One region of the Lysinibacillus sp. TE18511 genome, then DNA from elsewhere that is predicted to be linked to it. Evidence: predicted binding sites of a transcription regulator. Region 1 holds the regulator's gene; the other holds the start of a gene.
The links. The regulator LexA, encoded in region 1, represses DNA repair genes until DNA is damaged. The targets are predictions, from matches to a motif close to CGAACATATGTTCG.
Positions count from the first base shown of each region.

Region 1 (4,201 bases):
ATTAGAGCAATACTGTTTATGACGGTTGGTGGAATTGGGTTGCTACTGTCGGGGCGATTGTTGAAAAAATAATAGAGATCGTTTGAAAAAGCCTGTTAGAAGTATTTTCTAATAGGCTATTTTCATTATGATTGTGATTAAATCTTCAAATCTTACATTGCTAGAAATATATTTTTTAAAAATTCTAAAAATATGACGTAAAGCGTGTGATGAAATCTGATATAATTAACTTTAGCATACTAGGAGAACAGGAAAAACAGGTAACGACGTTCTATTTTGAAGGATTACAATAATTTAAATGGCGCGCATACTTGAAATGTATGGGTGTCTATTGGTATAGGAGGACATAAAGATGGAAATGGCTTATACAATTATCGTTTTACTTTTTGGCTTCGTACTTGGCTCATTTTTTAATGTAGTGGGCTTACGAATACCAATAAAAGGGTCAATTCTCCGTCCACCTTCGCATTGTATTCATTGTAAGAGAAAGTTGACTGTGCTTGATTTGATACCTGTGTTGTCTTATGTGTTTTTAGGTGGGAAATGCCGTAGCTGTGGTCAAAAAATTTCTGGGATTTATCCACTGATGGAACTTATAACAGGCATATTATTTGCCTTGGCTTATTGGAAATTAGGCTTTAGTGCAGAATTTTTCGTAGCACTAGTATTGATTTCATTATTAGTAATTATTGTTGTATCGGATTTTGCGTATATGCTTATTCCTGATAAAATACTCCTATTCTTTTTACCATTACTAATTATTGGACGCTTGATATCGCCATTGTCTCCGTGGTGGGATAGTATAGTTGGTGCTGTAGTAGGATTTTGCATACTATATAGTATTGCTGCTTTATCAAAAGGTGGTATGGGCGGTGGCGATATTAAATTATTCTTTTTACTCGGTCTTGTACTCGGCACAATACATACACTTCTGACACTATTTGTATCAGCTGTGATTGGAATGATTGTTGGAATAGTGGTGTTAAAGGTCCGCGGGCAGGGAAGAAAAACGCCTATACCATTTGGACCATCTATTGCGCTAGCAGCTATCGTTGTCTATTTTTATGGAGACGCGTTGATGAATTGGTATTTTGAATGTTGGTAAGTCGTAAATCTTGTGGATCATGGAGGGGATAAAGTGAAACCAGTTATCGGTATAACGGCCTTTGTGGAAGATGATTTGTCTTCTAGATTAAATGCCGCCTACAGCAAAAGTGTCATTGAAGCTGGTGGAATTCCATTGATAATTCCGCTTGGCGTAGAAGAGGATGTAGCACAAATTTTATCGTTAACGGATGGATTATTATTATCGGGTGGCTATGATGTACATCCATTCCTCTTTGGTGCAGAACCTACACCGAAATTAGGGAAAGTTCATCCAGAAAGGGATTCAGTGGAGCTTGCCTTAATTGAAGCGGCCTTTATTCGCCAAATGCCGATTTTTGGCATCTGTCGAGGGATGCAAATACTAAATGTCGCGCTAGGAGGTACGGTCTATCAGGATATTGATAGCGAATATCACAGTAGTAAATTATTAAAGCACAAACAACAAGCGGCTCGAGGCGTTGCTACACATTATATTCATGTTACACCTGATACACTATTAAAAACGATTATTGAGGAAGCGCAAATTGCTGTCAATTCATTTCATCATCAGGCTGTAAATGTAGTTGCGGAAAAAATGAAAGTAGTAGCAAAATCAAGTGATGGTATCGTTGAAGCGGTAGTACACGAAGATTTACCATTTTGTCTGGGCATACAGTGGCATCCTGAAGAGCTAGCCATTGTAGGAGATGAAGGATCGAAGAAATTGTTTACTGCATTTGTAAAGGCAAGTTTGAAATTCAAAGTAGAGGCATAAGACTTGATAACTTAAAACTGCTAGTTCGACGTTTCGATGCTTACAAGGAATCCATTCTAAAGTGGATTCTTTTTTTCTTTTAAGCAAAGTTATGCTCAAAAGAAAAAAGATGTCCGAAAAGTCTCCTTCGACATCTTCATTTAGTGCTAATACTAGCAACACGTTTTCGTATTTTGATTTTTTCAAAAAGGACTGGACTAAACGCGTGTACTCGTTCTCATCTTGCTTAATTCTCTAGCCTTAAATTAAGAAAAAGAGGTATATGCGAACATAATATCCTCTTTTTCTACTTTAATATTGAGATACTTTTAATGTACACGACGATAGAGACCAACAACTTGCCCCAAAATAGAAACTTGGTCTACGATAATCGGCTCCATTGTTGCGTTTTCAGGCTGTAAACGAAAATGGTTTTTTTCCTTGAAGAAACGCTTTACAGTTGCTTCATCCTCTTCAGTCATGGCTACGACAATATCACCATTATTAGCTGTTGCTCTTTGTTTAACTATGACTAAATCACCGTCTAAGATGCCAGCTTCAATCATTGATTCACCCATAATTTCTAGCATAAATAACTCATCTTCGCTTGTACCATAAATATCTGGAAGTGGGAAGTATTCATCGATATTTTCAATAGCAGTGATTGGAGAACCTGCTGTAACCTTCCCAACAAGTGGGACATGTACAACTTGTTGCTTTTGAATAGAATCCTCTGGCTCTAGGATTTCAATAGCGCGTGGTTTAGTTGGGTCTCGACGAATGAAGCCCTTTTGTTCTAAACGAGCTAAATGTCCATGAACTGTTGAGCTTGAAGCAAGTCCAACTGCTTCACCAATCTCACGTACAGATGGTGGATACCCCTTTGTGCGTACTTCTTCTTTGATGAACTCTAATATGGCTTCTTGTCTTTTCGAAACTTTTTTCATGATTGCTCACCTCTTTTTTTCTAATCATTCTACTTATTAGTAGTATAACAGAATGCGAACACTTAAGCAAACATAGGTTCGAAAAGTGTTTGACAAAAACGTTTGTTCGCATTATTATAAGAACATACATTCCGAACAAACATTCTAAAAGGGGTTATGATGATGAACTGGTTAAAGAAAAATCCACACATTACTACTTTATTAGGGGCATGTCTACTATTTGCAGCATACCTTTTTATAACAGATCCAGGCGATGTTACTTACGCTGAAATTGAAATCGAACATGGTGATAGTTTATGGTCGTTAGCTGAACAATACTCTGGTAAAATGAAAACGGATGATTGGATTAAGCTTGTGAAAGTAGAAAATGAATTATCGAACGTTGATATTATTGCAGGTAAATCCCTAGTGATTCCAGTAGTGGGTGACCAGTCCATGCCCATAAATTCAATTGAAATTGCGAGAAATGAACAATGATAAATAAACAACAATCGGCTGTTGTCTATTGCCGTGTAAGTACAGAAAAAGAGACACAAAGTTCCTCGCTTGAGCGTCAACAGGAGGAGTTGATGCGCTATGCTAAAGAGCAGGGCTACGAAGTGAAGCACGTTTTTATGGATAAGCATAGTGGCTATGATGTGGAACGTGAGGGCTTACTTGAAATGCTCGACTTTATTAAGGAAAAAGAAGTTAAAGCATTATTTGTACAGGATGAAACACGTTTAGGACGTGGAAATGCTAGAATGGCAGTATTGCATTTATTACAAAAAACTGAAACGGATGTTTTTTCTATGCGAGACGAAGGCCCTGTACAATTAAATGAAATGGATACGATGCTACTAGAGATTTTAGCGATCGTAGAGGAGTACCAGCGCAGAATCCATAATGCTAAAATACGTCGTGGTATGCGTCGTGCCGTTGAAAATGGCTATCGTCCTGAAAACAATTTATCTAATCGGGGAAATCCTAATGGTCAAGAACGTAAGGATGTGCCTGTAGAAGAGATTATCAAGCTACGTAATCGAGGCTTCACCTTTGATGAAATCGCCATGACACTAAAAGGTCTAGGTTTTGATGTAAGTAAAGCTACTGTACATCGGAGATATAGGGAACATCAAGAAAGTCTGACGGGTAAATAAAATGAAACTTCAATCATTAGGAGTTTCGTCATCCTGCTGATAGGAAGCTTCATCTTATGGCGACGCTAGGGGACCAACGTTTTGTTGGCCCAATAACGGTCAGTTAATCGTACTGACCGTTATTTCGGGTAAAATTGCACTACTAGTCTTTTCTTAATTAATACAAACTCTCAATAATAACGTTGTCTGGTAGTTTAAATGGATTTTCTTTATTTATTCTGTCATAAAACATGATACCATTTAAATGATCTATTTCGTGTTGCATTAAGATGGAA
Region 1 covers NZ_JBSSFD010000001.1:235,683-239,883, forward strand. The annotation lists gene ACVWXS_RS01145 (DUF2339 domain-containing protein) at 1-72, shown strand, start outside; gene ACVWXS_RS01150 (A24 family peptidase) at 353-1,105, shown strand; gene ACVWXS_RS01155 (gamma-glutamyl-gamma-aminobutyrate hydrolase family protein) at 1,139-1,861, shown strand; gene lexA (transcriptional repressor LexA) at 2,170-2,787, opposite strand; gene yneA (cell division suppressor protein YneA) at 2,950-3,264, shown strand; gene ACVWXS_RS01170 (YneB family resolvase-like protein) at 3,261-3,926, shown strand; gene def (peptide deformylase) at 4,084-4,201, opposite strand, start outside.

Region 2 (4,201 bases), on a different contig from region 1:
ATAGCAGGAGATAGTCCCTCAATCGCATCGACGTCTGGTTTGTCCATTTGTCCGAGGAATTGACGAGCATAAGCTGAAAGAGATTCTACATAACGACGTTGTCCTTCGGCATAAATCGTATCAAACGCTAATGATGATTTCCCTGAGCCAGATAAACCGGTTAACACTACTAGTTGATCACGTGGAATTGTGACATTGATATTTTTTAAATTATGTGCTCGCGCGCCCTGCACGACTATTTCAGTATTTTTCACAAGCCATTCACCCTTCTGCCTTCAATTCAAATATTGTATCGCGCAGCTCAGCAGCACGTTCAAAATCTAGCGCTTTTGCTGCTTCCTTCATTTCAACTTCTAGAGTAGCAAGTAACTGATCTCTTTCCGCCTTCGTCAGCTTCTTACCTTTTGTTGCCTTCGCTACATAGGATTCTTCTTCCTCTGCAACCTGTGTCGCACGAATAACATCAGGAATTTTCTTAACAATCGTTTTCGGTGTAATGCCATGCTCTTCGTTATACGCCATTTGCAGTGTTCGACGGCGCTTTGTTTCTTCAATCGCCTTTTTCATCGAATCCGTCATATTATTTGCGTACATAATGACATGACCATTAGCATTACGAGCAGCACGTCCAATCGTTTGTATTAATGAACGCTCTGAACGTAAAAATCCTTCCTTGTCAGCATCTAAAATCGCCACAAGAGAAACCTCAGGAATATCTAGCCCTTCTCGCAATAAGTTAATGCCGATTAGAACATCGTAAGTACCTTTCCGCAGCTCGCGAATAATTTCAATTCGCTCTAGCGTCTTAATTTCTGAATGCAAGTACTCCACCTTTAAGCCCATTTCTTTCAAATAAGCCGATAAATCCTCTGACATTTTTTTCGTCAATGTTGTAACTAGGACTCGTTCATTACGGGCAATACGACCTTGAATTTCATCGATTAAATCATCAATTTGCCCTTCAATAGGACGTACGTCAATTTGTGGATCAAGCAGCCCTGTTGGACGAATAATTTGCTGCGCCATTTCCGGAGTATGCTCAAGCTCATACGGGCCTGGTGTTGCTGATACATAAATAGCTTGATGTATATGTTTCTCAAATTCTTCAAAACGTAAAGGGCGGTTATCTAGTGCTGATGGCAAACGGAATCCATGCTCAACTAGCACACCTTTACGTGCTTGGTCACCGTTATACATCCCTCGAACTTGTGGTAAAGTAACGTGACTTTCATCGACAACAAGTAAAAAATCCTCAGGGAAATAGTCAAGTAACGTATATGGAGTTGCCCCCGCTTCACGCAATGTTAAATGACGCGAGTAGTTTTCGATACCTGAGCAAAAGCCCATTTCACGCATCATTTCTAAATCATAGCGAGTACGTTGCTCTAATCGCTGTGCCTCCAATAATCTATCCTCTGCACGTAATAGAGTTAAACGCTCCTCCAACTCTTTTTCAATATTTTCAATGGCCTTTAGCATTTTTTCTTCTCGTGTAACGAAGTGAGATGCTGGGAAAATAGCTACATGATCACGATCCGCTAGTATTTCACCAGTTAACGCATCCACCTCGCGAATTCGATCGATCTCGTCCCCAAAAAACTCCACGCGGATACAATGCTCATCACGAGATGCAGGGAATATTTCCACTACATCGCCACGTACCCGAAACGTCCCTCGTGTAAAACTCACATCATTACGCTCATACTGTACATCGACCAGTTTTCGAAGCAACTGATTACGTTCAATTTCCATTCCAGTACGCACTGATACGACCATTTCACGATATTCTTCTGGAGAACCTAGACCATATATACAGGACACGGATGCAATAATAATGACATCATCACGCTCGAATAATGAAGATGTTGCAGAGTGACGCAACTTATCAATTTCATCATTAATGCTTGAATCTTTCTCGATATAAGTATCCGTCTGCGGTACATATGCCTCTGGCTGAAAGTAATCATAGTAGCTAACAAAGTATTCAACGGCATTATTAGGGAAGAACTCTTTAAACTCACTATATAATTGACCCGCTAAAGTTTTATTGTGTGCCATAATAAGTGTCGGTTTTTTTACCTGTTTAATGACATTAGAAATCGTAAACGTTTTTCCTGTGCCTGTTGCACCGAGCAATGTTTGATGACGTTTACCGGCACGTACACCCTCCACTAATTCCGCAATTGCCTGTGGCTGATCTCCACCAGGTGTATATGGCGCTTGTAAATCAAATGTTTGCACACATGTCCCCGTCCTTTCCTACCAATTTGATACATATATTTTAGCATAGCACTATTAAAATTTCGAACATTTAACGAACGAATGTTTGTAAATATTTTTTCATTTGCTACAATGAGATGGATACCTATAGAACATATGTACCGAAGTGCATAATGACAACCTATCCATACATTCGACCATTCCAAGAAATAAAAAGTGAAATTCCTTATAGCTACTAAAGTGCTATCTGTAAACTTGGCGTTCCTGTTAATAGATTACCCTTTCCAAATGTTAACTAATCGAGATGGGCGCATGGAAATGTATTAGCCTAGAGGAGATTTCAATCGTTTGATGATAGATTCCTCAAGCCCTGGGAGATTCTATCAGATAAGTAGGCGAAAGCTCGGGTTGACTGGAGATATGATCAGGTTGTCGGAAGATATGCTCCACTTCGCCGTACTTCTGATCGGGTTGACGCAACATCGGCTCGGGTTCGCCGAAGAATCGCTCGGCCCCTTAAAGATTCCACTCGGCTTAACGCTAGATCCACTCAAGCCATATGAGGTTTCGACGAGTTCAAGCCACCCCAAATCACCAATCTTTCAAAGAAAGTAGCAAAAAAATCCCGCCCTCCATTAAACGGAGAGCGGGCTCGTCATATTATTCACTTGTTACTTGGTGTAACGCTTTTAGTTCGGTTGCGTATAGATGAAATGCCTTTTCATCTTTTTCATCGAGTGCTCTATCTATCAGAACCATGAGCTGCTCTTCACGATACATACGCTGGATATGATTTATAAATAAATCTAAATAAATCTCGTTTAATAATTTCTCTGCCTCACTTACTTTCTTTGACTGACCAACGGCTTTTAGAAAATCTGTATACGGATAATATTTATCCAACGACCTCACCTCGATCCTTTTCTAAATTATATGAAAATTGAAATTAAAAAGCAATGCTTAAGAACTGAAATTCACTTCGATTTACTATTAATCTCATGCCATTTCATGCAAATTCTCTAAGCAATTGCTTGTTCTACCAATTGTTTTTACCTTTTATCTATATTTTCTGAATTTAATTTTGTGTTTTACACTTCAATAATAAATAGAAAAGGAGGCACTACATATATGCCAGCAAATTATGTCAATGGATATTTAATGTCTTTTAACACCTATTTACTAGAACCAATTCAGTACAACTCTAAAATTTTCACTCGAGTAATCGACAAGCATAATGAACTGATCGTTACACGGAAGCCATTGCATATATTACGAAAATCTTGTATTTCACTAGGAACAACCTATGAGGCAGCAAAACATTCCGCCAAACGCTTCTTCGGCAATCAACATAAACTTCCCATCGTTGTTACTTTTGATTATGGTTACCCGTGTATTTTTTTGCCGACTTATTCACCAAACTCCATCCACAATATTTGGATTGGGCTCCATGCCATTTCGAATATTGTCCCGAGTAAAATGGGCTGTATCGTCACACTGAAAAACGATCGACAAATTGAACTGCCCGTTCAATATGCTTCTATTAGCAAACAATTTGTCAATGCATCGATGCTTTATAAGCATTACATGAATGAACGTAAGCAAATTAGTCAAGACACTCCGTATTATCCACCTTTTTGATAGGACGACCAACCGTAGCTAATCTAGCAGAACCAAAAAACCCCCTCAGGAGCACAATTTTACTGTGCCTCTGAGGGGCCTTCATTACCCGATTTTTGAACGTAAGTATGCATTAATGAATGGATCTAAATCTCCATCCATCACCGCTCCTACATTACCTGTTTCCTCATTTGTACGATGATCCTTCACCATTGAATATGGGTGGAATACATATGAACGAATTTGTGAGCCCCAGCCGATTTCCTTCTGTTCACCACGGATTTCATCTAGCTGTGCCTGCTGCTTTTCAATCTCTAATTGATAGAGCTTCCCTTTTAACATCGTCATGGCTTTTTCACGGTTT
Region 2 covers NZ_JBSSFD010000034.1:3,082-7,282, forward strand. The annotation lists gene uvrA (excinuclease ABC subunit UvrA) at 1-254, opposite strand, end outside; gene uvrB (excinuclease ABC subunit UvrB) at 262-2,241, opposite strand; gene ACVWXS_RS19495 (IDEAL domain-containing protein) at 2,881-3,123, opposite strand; gene ACVWXS_RS19500 (competence protein ComK) at 3,349-3,858, shown strand; one part of gene prfB (peptide chain release factor 2) at 3,943-4,201, opposite strand, start outside.
Region 2: the regulator LexA is predicted to act here: its motif matches at 2,316-2,329, upstream of uvrB (excinuclease ABC subunit UvrB).